DNA from 3 places in the Mesobacillus thioparans genome. Region 2 is predicted to be linked to each of the others. Evidence: riboswitches for the same ligand, from Rfam matches in the RefSeq annotation. Region 2 holds a riboswitch; each other region holds the start of a gene.
What was found. A riboswitch is a leader RNA that binds a small molecule or an ion and turns the genes downstream of it on or off. The one in region 2 is predicted to bind thiamine pyrophosphate.
Positions count from the first base shown of each region.

Region 1: another riboswitch for thiamine pyrophosphate. It lies ahead of thiT (energy-coupled thiamine transporter ThiT); the one in region 2 lies ahead of ACNAZ4_RS17075 (ATP-binding cassette domain-containing protein).
Region 3: another riboswitch for thiamine pyrophosphate. It lies ahead of ACNAZ4_RS23300 (3-oxoacyl-ACP reductase); the one in region 2 lies ahead of ACNAZ4_RS17075 (ATP-binding cassette domain-containing protein).

Region 1 is NZ_CBCSFH010000001.1:798,695-802,232, forward strand. Features, by position in the region: gene feoB (ferrous iron transport protein B) at 1-979, opposite strand, end outside; gene ACNAZ4_RS04040 (FeoA family protein) at 979-1,203, opposite strand; gene thiT (energy-coupled thiamine transporter ThiT) at 1,478-2,074, opposite strand; TPP riboswitch at 2,183-2,290, opposite strand; gene ACNAZ4_RS04050 (histidine kinase N-terminal domain-containing protein) at 2,526-3,538, shown strand, end outside.
Region 2 is NZ_CBCSFH010000011.1:57,258-60,795, forward strand. Features, by position in the region: gene ACNAZ4_RS17050 (hypothetical protein) at 1-224, opposite strand, end outside; gene ACNAZ4_RS17055 (hypothetical protein) at 404-553, shown strand; gene ACNAZ4_RS17060 (hypothetical protein) at 651-893, opposite strand; gene ACNAZ4_RS17065 (hypothetical protein) at 1,019-1,207, opposite strand; gene ACNAZ4_RS17070 (hypothetical protein) at 1,459-1,707, shown strand; TPP riboswitch at 1,778-1,876, shown strand; gene ACNAZ4_RS17075 (ATP-binding cassette domain-containing protein) at 1,927-2,325, shown strand; gene ACNAZ4_RS17080 (energy-coupling factor transporter transmembrane component T family protein) at 2,315-3,091, shown strand; gene ACNAZ4_RS17085 (c-type cytochrome) at 3,136-3,538, opposite strand, start outside.
Region 3 is NZ_CBCSFH010000025.1:4,675-8,212, forward strand. Features, by position in the region: gene thiM (hydroxyethylthiazole kinase) at 1-690, opposite strand, end outside; gene ACNAZ4_RS23300 (3-oxoacyl-ACP reductase) at 744-1,505, opposite strand; TPP riboswitch at 1,580-1,689, opposite strand; gene ACNAZ4_RS23305 (hypothetical protein) at 1,747-1,902, opposite strand; gene ACNAZ4_RS23310 (hypothetical protein) at 1,895-2,032, opposite strand; gene pepT (peptidase T) at 2,165-3,397, shown strand.

The sequences.
Region 1 (3,538 bases), on a different contig from region 2:
GTGCTGCCGTAATCCCAGCTGTCACAGGTCCGGACAGGAATGTATCCAATACATCTGACAGCGGGAAGCCGAGCCAGTCGAAGGTAAGCATGAACATGAGATACATCATGACAAGAAAGATTGGAATCCCAAGGAACTTGTTCGTCACCACCATATCAACCTTCTCAGTCAACGGTATTTTTCCATTGTCCGGTTTAGTTGTGGCAGCAGATACAATTTTATCGATCGCTTCACTTCTTTTGCGGTGGATCACCTGTTCAAGTGCCTGTTTGTTGCCTGACTGCTGCTGCTCTGTATCAGCGACAGAGGCGACAAGTGATTCAATTTCATCCAATGGCAAATAGCCAGTCAGGTAGTTTTTAACATAAGGATTTCCTTCAAACAGCTGAAGGGCTAGCCAGCGAACAGGATGCCGAGTCCTTCCATTCAACTTCTTCCCAAGCTGAAGGATGCCCTCTTCTATCGCTTTTCCATAATACACAAGGTTAGGCTTGCCAGAACCCTTGACTTCTCCTGTCACAAGCTTAGCAAGTTCGTTACAGCCCTTGCCTGATCTTGCCACGACAGGAGCAACATGTACTCCCAATGATTCTGACAACCTATCAATATCAATTTGGATGCCCCTGTTTTTTGCCACGTCCAGCATATTCAATCCGACTGTAATTGGTGCGCCGTATTCCAGCAGCTGCAATGTCAGGTGCAAGTTCCGCCTTAATTGAGACGCATCCAGGATATTCAACAGTTTCTCGAATGATTCCTCCAGGAAGAAATTCGTTACCACCCCTTCATCCTTAGACAATGGATTGAGGGTATACACTCCAGGTAAATCAATCAGCTGGTCTTTTCCGTTCTTGAAAAGGCCAACTTTCTTTTCGACCGTTACTCCGCTCCAGTTGCCAACATATTCATATGAACCTGTTAAGTTATTGAATAATGAAGTTTTACCGGTATTCGGATTGCCGATAAGCGCAATGTTCATCATACTCGCTCCACTTCGATCCGTAAGGCTTCCTTGCGGCGGATACCGATGCATTGGCCGCATGATTCCACCATGACCGGGCCCCCAAAAGGAAGAATGCATTTTATGCACACTTCTGATCCTTCAGCAATCCCGAAATCAAGCAATCTTCTTCTGACAAATTTGTCAGTTCCAGCAATATTCATGATCCGGCCTTTTTCACCAGTCTTTAAATTTCCCAGCATAGCCATCACCTTTTTTTTTAGTTTCTTAGATTCATTTTACCAGAATATCATTGATATTGGTTTACTAATTGAGAATGATTATCTTTATTTAAACAGTTTATCATCTCTTTCACTGTGACATAAATCACAAAAAGCCGTTTTCGCAGAGGTAAATTCAGCAAACTCCATAGAATTGACAATTTTTCTCGATTAAAGATCCAACCTCATTATATACCATATATGGTATAATTGAGGTATTAAAAAGAGAGCTGAACATTGCCAGCTCTCCTGGGTATCACATTTTATTGCTTGCAAGAGTTGATTTGACCATCCTCGACGGAGCATAGCCGATGACAAGAACGATGATAATTGCACTTAAAATCATGCTTGGAATCATATAGGTTCCGTTATAGATGAGTGAATATAGCCAAGCCGGCTGTCCTTCTGGAGCCCATACTCCGAAAAAGACCCATCCGGAAAAGAAATGAGCGATAAAGCGAAGCAGGCTTCCAATGAATGTACCCGCTATGATCAAGCCAATCCATTTCTTCTTATTTCCATTCTTGATGCTCTCTTGGATCTGTTTTGCAAAAATACCGGCAACTCCTAATACAGTGAAGGCCACCAAATAATCGATGATCCCCTGGACAGGATGGAATATTTGCGAGAAGCCGAGGATGAATTGCAATAGTCCCAGCAGCAAACCGGTGATTGCCCCACCTTTGATTCCCCAGCGGAATGCCATCAGGAATACCGGCACCATCGCGATGGATACCGAACCTCCTTGCGGCCAGATTCTCGAAAATAAAAATCCCGAGAATAAATCCAGCAAATAAGCCAGTGCGGAAAATACGGCAATTTCCACTAAAAAGAGAGTTTGTTTTTGTTTCATGTTTTGTTCCTCCTTCTTTTCAGAATGAGGTCCGTTTCTAACACGCCTTTTCTGCTTCAGAAACAAAAAAAGCAATCAGGGGATCGATATAGGATTCCCATGATTGCTTTCCTATCGCATCCACATTCCTTCGCTAGCATTAACTAACAGGTTCAAAGGGTAAGAACTCGGCCGCTCACTCTCAGCTGCACTTTGGCAGCTCCCCTTGTGGTTATTATTTAGTTTCTACACTATGAATATACTACTTCTTCGCAGTAATCACAAGTCAAACATTCTGACCCCCTTTCCATGTCGAAGAAGAATAGACAAATTTCACCTGAAATATCGGTCTTTTGTCACGTTTTTGACTATTCGACGCTTTTCTGCGGATGTTCTTATTTTTCGACAAAGGGATTTCTCTCTTCACCTCGAATCTTTAATACCGAAAAGAAAAACTGGGGGACTTAATAAAATGCTGCCAATTACGGATAACCGTTTGCTTAGCTTCCTGACTAGTGAAAGGGAACAACTCATTGCCGACTGGACTGTTGAAATCATCGTCTCGGAAGATGATCCATATAAAGAAAAAATAACCAAGAATGCTGAGAAAATGTATGGAATCATTCTCTCTGTCTTCTCCAAGACAAATGAAGATTTGGAAGAGCATCTCCAAAAACTCGCTTTCATGGTAGGAGAGGAACGCGTACGGGCTGACATCAATATTGGCGATTTTGTCTACAATGTCAATTCAGGGCGCTCCGTACTCTACAAGCATCTGCACAAATTGAATATGGAGTGGGATGAGATGCAGGAGTCCATCAACCGGATCAATTACTGTTTCGACACCTTCCTGTATTACGCTGTATCCTATTACAATGAACAGAAAAACAAGATCATCGAAGAAAAAAACCAATTCATCGATTCGACACATAAGGACCGGCTGACATTGCTCGGCCAGATGACATCAAGTTTTATCCATGAATTTCGCAATCCCCTGACTTCCATCCAGGGATTTATCCAGTTATTGAGATCCGAGCATGAAGATATGAAGTATCTTGATATCATATCCAGCGAGCTTGACCAACTCAATTTCCGGATTTCACAATTTCTGCTTCTTTCTAAAAAAGAACTCATTGGAAAGGAAAAATCTCTTTTCTCATTGAACCGAATGATTGATGAGGTCCTAAATTTCCTGTATCCCAGCATCCTCGATACCAATGTACGGATTGTCAAGGAAGTAGTCGATGATATGGACTTATATGGATATGCAGATGAAATCAGACAAGTACTGATCAATATCATTTTTAATGCGATTGATGTACTTAGCCAGTACCGCGATGACCCTAAAATTGAAATAAAGGGATTTTTCGTAAATGATACCCATATAAAAATCGAAATTTCCAATAATGGACCGGTCATTCCCGACCAGCTGCTGAAAACGATTTTCGAGCCTTTCGTGACGACGAAAACACTCGGAACTGGCCT
Region 2 (3,538 bases):
ATAGGGAATTTTTCCACTATAGATAGCCTGCCATGTATGCCGAAAGTTTCTTTGGCAAATTCGATTGCCGCTGACATCCTTTCCGATGTGGATAAAGCGCTGCTAATGATATCACTCCAATTATCATCGAAAACGCAAGCCAGCCATGATGATTCTTTAGAGGCAGACAAGAACTTAATTTTAAGGTATTGCTGGTGATCATCAAAATAATAAACTGCTTCCATTGGTCCTCACTCCTTTGCTCCTTTTGTGGTAGTCTTCCTCATCCTGTAATAGAAAATGAAAATTTCCGCATAAATATCATTACCGGGAAAATACTTTGAAAATGAAGCTATATCTGCATGATTTTTGCTGATAAGGGAAAGTAAACATGGAGAAGAATGAACTAAGGAGGAACTGACAAATGGAAAAAGAACGTGATAACCTGAATAAAATGGAATCCGGAAATGAACTTGAGCACAGCATGGTTTGCAATGACCAGCTTTTTTTCCAGGAATTAAGGATTGCCGCTGAAGATGCAGAACGTGACCGTTTTGAAGAAGGAGAAAAATAATAAAAAAAGAGAAAGGCAAGTCTGCCTTTCTCCGTCTTTATAAATCGCTGTTTTCTCACTGAAGGTTGCATTTCGATGGGAGTGTAATACACCCTTTTTAATTGATGAATCTGTCTCTTTCTGCAGCTTCTTCTTCCCGCTGAGCTTCACGGTCTTCATACCAAAATTTAATATGAGTCAAGATTGAGAAAACAAGGAAGAAATTCATTGTCCAGACACTGACAAATGGGGCAATCCCTCCAAAGTCAATCGCTTCATACTGTTTAAGGACCATGACAATATATGATTCAATGAACACAAGGACAAAGCCGGCTACACCTGCAATTGCCATACGCATCATAACCAATAACCACCTTATCGTTTATTATTCAGATTATTTAAATAATACGACTAATTATTGATTAGCGCAACTGTTTTGTTCATTATTTTGCCACATTTACTTATTGACAATTTGTCATACTTTTTTTATCTATTCAGCCTCTTTTGTTTGAGCATGATTTCATATGATTTTTCGATGATATCTGTCAAAACATCACCTTTGTAGATTCTGCCGATTTTTGTATTTTCTTGATAGTATTCTACAATTTCATCAAGTTTGTCCGAGGTTTCCCTGGAGACCCTGACGTTCAATTGAATCCTCTGGGCTTCATTCATAGAGCTGGCTTCCCTCCAAATTCTTATGACTCAAAAAATACCTATCTATCCATCTGCTAGCAATCTGATATTATGTAGATATATGTCGCTACTTATAATGCAACGCCCTCTATTTTAGCATATACCTCCTGTTTTAGACACCATGTAGTTCCAAGAATCCGTTTCTGCCCCATCTGCCAGGGGTATCTTATAAATAAATACATTTAACATTCACTACAAATAGGACTAGGATAAAAAAATGGAGATAGACTATGAAACTGACAAGATGGTCGTATACAAAAAGATATAATATCAAAGCATATTTTGATATCTTCCCGAACTCTGTTGTTGTGTTTCGCAAAATCAAGGATTATTATTTCGTTTATACAGTTAATTGGGGGATGAACGACCCTGTTGTCACTAAAAGCGCACTGGAGGAGATGGAATTGCTTCTGAACAGCGAAATGGGGACTTTGGATGGATACCGCCTTAGAAAAGCTTTTCCTCATGATTCAAAATGATTCGAAATTAACCATTTACAATTCTGAACATTTACTTTAAGATGATTTTGGAAACAACAACTGCATAGATTTTTTGCACTAGGGGAGCTTTTTGCTGAGAGGAACTTTGTTCTGACCCTTATTACTCGATCTGGATAATACCAGCGTGAGGAAGTGCGGGAGAAGCTCATCGTTCCATTTTTTTAAAGCGATAGCATTCGACTGCATCCAACACGCTGGATGCAGTTTTTTGTTTTCCTTGAACACAGCCACCCCTTTTCATTAAGCCAGGGACAAAAGCGGAGATTGAGTGTAGCAACGATGCTGGTCAACGGACAGGAAGTGATGATCCTTGACGAACCGACATTTGGCCAGGATGCCAATACAGCGATAGAACTGATCGAGCTCATTAAAAGGTCTCTTCCCGGAACCGGATGTATCATCATGATCACCCATGATATGGATATCATCGAGCAGCATGCTGATAAAGTATTGGTGATGGACGGCGGAAAGATGATATTTTACGAGTCTCCCCATCTGCTCTGGGAACGGACAGATCTTTTGGCCCAGGCGAACCTAAGGCTTCCGTTCATCAAAGAACTGGAGTTGTTAGCGGAAGGTAGTTATCTTGCTAAATAACATGAATCCCAGCTTGAAGGCTTTTAGCATTCTGGTCAGCATCGTCATCCTATCCGTGTTTTTTGATCCCGTCACTCCAATGATCAGTATTCTTTTAACGATAACCGTCACTTTTGTATTTGGCAAAGTCAGCTTTAAGAGATGGATTCTGCTATTCTCCCCTTTCGTTTTTATGGGGATCGTCTATGTCTGGTCATCCCTATTGTTTCCAAGAACTGCCCCTGGAGACACTCTAATCTTGCAATGGCATTTCATCTCTATCACTTCTGAGGGATTATTGCGAAGTTTTGCATTGGGACTGAGGATATTGAGTTTTGCATCGCTATCACTTTTATTTGTATTGACAACTAATCCAATCAGCTTTCTTCACAGCTTGATGCAGCAATGCAGGCTTTCGCCTAAAATCGCTTATTCAATCATGGCTGGTTATCAAATCCTGCCATTGATAAAAGAAGAGTTTGAGATTATCAGAAATGCACATCGTGTCCGAGGAGCCGGGAGATCAAGAACATTCATGGATAAATTCAGGCAAGTCAGGGAGTTTACCATACCTTTGCTGGCAAGCGGAATCAGAAAAGCGGAGAGAACTGCCACGGCGATGGAGTCAAAAGGTTTTACAGGTGAAAAAAACAGGGATTTTTATCATGTCATCACCATCACAAAAATAGACTGGCTGCTTTGCTGTTTGCTCGTCAGCATCGTATTCATCAGCGTGTATATTTCGTTCCTGCTCGGCTCTCTGAATTTTTATAATGGACAGCTATGAATAAACCCAGCACCTTCTTAAAGGCGCTGGGTTGGATTTTGTCCTTATTTCTTTATTGTAACCAGTTCTTCCCAATCAATTGTACCGTTTTTGACTTGCTCCCGTTTTTCTTTATTCATGATATCTGCTGGTCTGCCGCCCTTTGGCCAGTCTCCTTCATGTCCTTTGAACTCAGGTCTTTCGTGCGACAGGATGTACGACGCTACATCGATTGCCTGTTGGTCAGTCAATGTGCCTCCCTGTCCCTTAGGCATATTCTTCTGGACATATCCCGCCATTTTTGTCAGCCGCGACATTCCGGCTCCATCATTGAAGGAATTCTCACCCCAGACAGCAGGTCCCGTGTTAGAACCAGTTCCTCCTCCATCTGCTGCATGACAGGCAGCACATGATTGTGCATAAACCTTTTCACCATCCTCTACACTTGGTACAGGGAATTGTTTCGGC
Region 3 (3,538 bases), on a different contig from region 2:
GATTTCTGCTGCCACTCCATAGGTGGTGACTGCAGCCGCTGCTGCCTTGAGTAAATCCTTTTCAACAGCAGCAAAAGCGCCAATCACTGAAGTAAGCAGGCAGCCAGTCCCCGTTACTTTGGTCAAAATCGGATGCCCATTATGGATAATGAAAGCTGAGCTTCCATCCGTTATAATGTCGTCTTTGCCTGTCACGGCAACTATGGAATTGAGCCTTTTAGCAACTGATACGGCAAGAGTGAAAACATCCCTTCTTGATTCCCCAGCATCAACTCCCCGGATGTCCCAGCTTTCTCCCGCTACATTGGCAATTTCCGCAGCATTTCCCCTGATGACCGCAATCTCCAGTTCTTCCATCAGCCTTCTTGCCGTTTCCGTCCGATAAGCAGTCGCCCCTGCACCGACCGGATCAAGAATGACTGGTACTCCCTGCTCATTTGCCGCTTTGCCGGCAATCAACATCGACTGTACGACTTCAGGCTGCAACGTTCCAATATTCAGTACAAGGCTACCCGCCATGCCTGCCATTTCGGCAACTTCTTCATGTGCATAGGCCATAACCGGAGATGCTCCCAACGCCAGCAAAGCATTGGCAGTAAAATTGGTTACCACAACATTGGTAATGTTATGGACGAGCGGATTCTCCCTGCGGACCTTTTCTAGCAAACCAGCAATCTCTCTTTTATCCATTCCAATTCCTCCTTCATCCTCATGCCGCCGTCTACGACCAGAATTCCTTTTATTTAGTCCATCACCAGACCGCCATCTACGACCAGATTTTGTCCGTTAACCGCGCGTGCCCATGGAGAGGCAAAGAACAAGATCGAGTCTGCAACTTCTGCCGGGTCTGTCACTTTACGAAGCGGTGTTGACGATTCGATGAGCTGGAATACTTCCTCCGAAGTAGCAGAGCTAGCATCCGTCATTTTGAGCAATCCGCCAGAAACCATATTGACAGTTACGCCGTACTTGCCAAGATCATTAGCCATATTCCTTGTGAATCCCAGCAAAGCTGCCTTGCTTGTTGTATAGTCATGATAGGCGACAACCGGGTTCTGGAACAGGTTCGTGCCAATGTTGACGATTCTCCCAAATTTCACTTCTTTCATATCCGGCAGTCCCGACTGGATGGTATTCAATGCACCGCGAACCGCTCCTTCAAGCTGCTGGTGATAATCTTCCCACCCAACTGCGAATGCATCCTTATTCGCGATAGGGTCAAACTTGAAATTGACAAGAGCATTATTCACGATGGTCGTAATCGGTGCCCCGAAATGTTCTTTTGCCAACCTGAATATGCTTTGGACCTGTGCTGGATCTCGTACATCCGCTCTGAGTGCAAGGGCATTTTCGCCAATGGTTTCTGTCAGAACCTTTGCCTTTTCTTCATTCTTAAAATAGTTGATGACAACTTTTGCACCTTCCCTCGCAAAAGCTTTGACCGTTTCTGCACCAAGTCCACGGCTTCCTCCGGTTACTAAAACAATTTGATCTTTTAATTCCATTTGTTTAAACCTCCTTAAAATATAAAAAAGCCAGATCCAAATAATGGACCTGGCTTAAAAGCATAGTAAGAAAACTTTCTCTCACACTACTTTCCTACGCTGGTATTACCCAGATCAGGTCCGAAGGGTTAAAAGACTTAGCGTCTTCCTCTCAGCCCGCAGCAGGGCACCCCTAGTAGTTCATCGAATATTCAGTTGTCTTTATCCTAGCCTTAACTCTTATATATGTAAAGAGTAAAGTTCATATTCTGCGATTTTTCAATTCTTCCCGGATTCCTTTTAACAGTTCGAGCTGCTGGTCCTGCTTATCAATTATTCTGGCAGTCATTTTCTGCAAGGTGATCGTAATCGACCAGAGTGACAGCATCAAAACAATGACGACGCCAAGATCAATCATCTTTCTTTTTCCCTTCGGTTAAGTCGTCATATGGTGTGTAGTTGTTGCTCGGCAATTTACCGGAACGGATCACCTTGAAAATCAAATAAAACACGACAAACAGTACAATGAACGTGAAAACATATCCCATACTGTCCAGCCTCCTTTACTTTATTATACAATAATCCCGATACAAAAAATGGAATTTTCATTCTTTTTAAAATGGTGTTCGGGACAATCTGTGCTAATATGAAAATATACATAGTAATGGGAGATGAAAGCAATGAAAAACGAGATAATCGAGAGGTTCACATCTTATGTGAAAGTAGACACGCAGTCTAATGAAAACAGTGAAACTACTCCATCGACAGAAGGCCAGTTCACCCTTGCCAATATGCTTGTCGAGGAGTTGAAGACAATCGGCATGGAGGAAGTCACAATCGACGAGAATGGTTATGTGATGGCGACACTTCCCGCCAATACCGATAAGGACGTACCAACAATCGGCTTCCTTGCCCACGTTGATACAGCCACTGATTTTACCGGCAAAAATGTCAATCCGCAGGTTGTCGAAAACTTCGATGGCAGCCAGATCATCCTGAATAAGGAGCAGAATATCATCCTGTCGCCAGCTGATTTTCCTGAACTGCCTCAGTACAAAGGCCACACATTGATTACAACAGATGGTACGACTCTTCTCGGTGCCGACAACAAGGCCGGAATCGCTGAGATCATGACAGCGATGGCTTATTTGATCAACCACCCTGAAATCAATCATGGAAAAATCCGTGTCGCTTTCACTCCTGATGAGGAAATCGGCAGAGGACCACATAAATTCGATGTTGAGGCATTCAATGCAAAATTCGCTTATACAGTGGATGGCGGACCGCTTGGCGAGCTGGAATATGAAAGCTTCAACGCAGCAAGTGCAAAAGTGACTTTTAAAGGAAAGAATGTCCACCCCGGAACAGCAAAAGGCAAAATGGTGAACTCCGCCAAAATCGCGATGGAATTCAATAGCAAGCTTCCTGCCGGAGAAGCACCTGAGCACACAGAAGGATATGAAGGCTTCTTCCACCTTAGCTCGATTAATGGGGATGTCGAGGAGACGACGCTGAGCTATATCATCCGTGACTTTGACCGTGAAAGGTTCCAGGCACGCAAGGACTTGATGCAGAAAATCACCAATGAGCTGAAGCTTACTTACGGAGAAACCCGCGTTCAACTTGAAATGAATGATCAGTACTACAATATGAAGGATAAAATCGAACCGGTAAAGGAAATCGTCGACATCGTCTATGAAGCGATGGAAAACCTCGGCATCAAGCCAATCGTCAAACCAATCCGCGGCGGTACTGATGGTTCGCAGCTGAGCTATATGGGACTGCCGACTCCGAATATTTTTACCGGCGGCGAGAACTTCCACGGCAGGTTCGAATATATCTCTGTGGATAATATGGTGAAATCTGTTGAGACAATCTTAGAAATCGCGAAACTACTTGAAGCGAAAGCGTAAGAAATTACACCAAGAAGCCAGATTCCCGAACCAATAGGAATCTGGCTTTTTTGCATGGGCGACATAACCCGAAATCAGCCTCAGGTCCCATCCGAATATAAAGCCGTGGTGCATTGGGAAAAGGAATGTTTTGCCTTAATC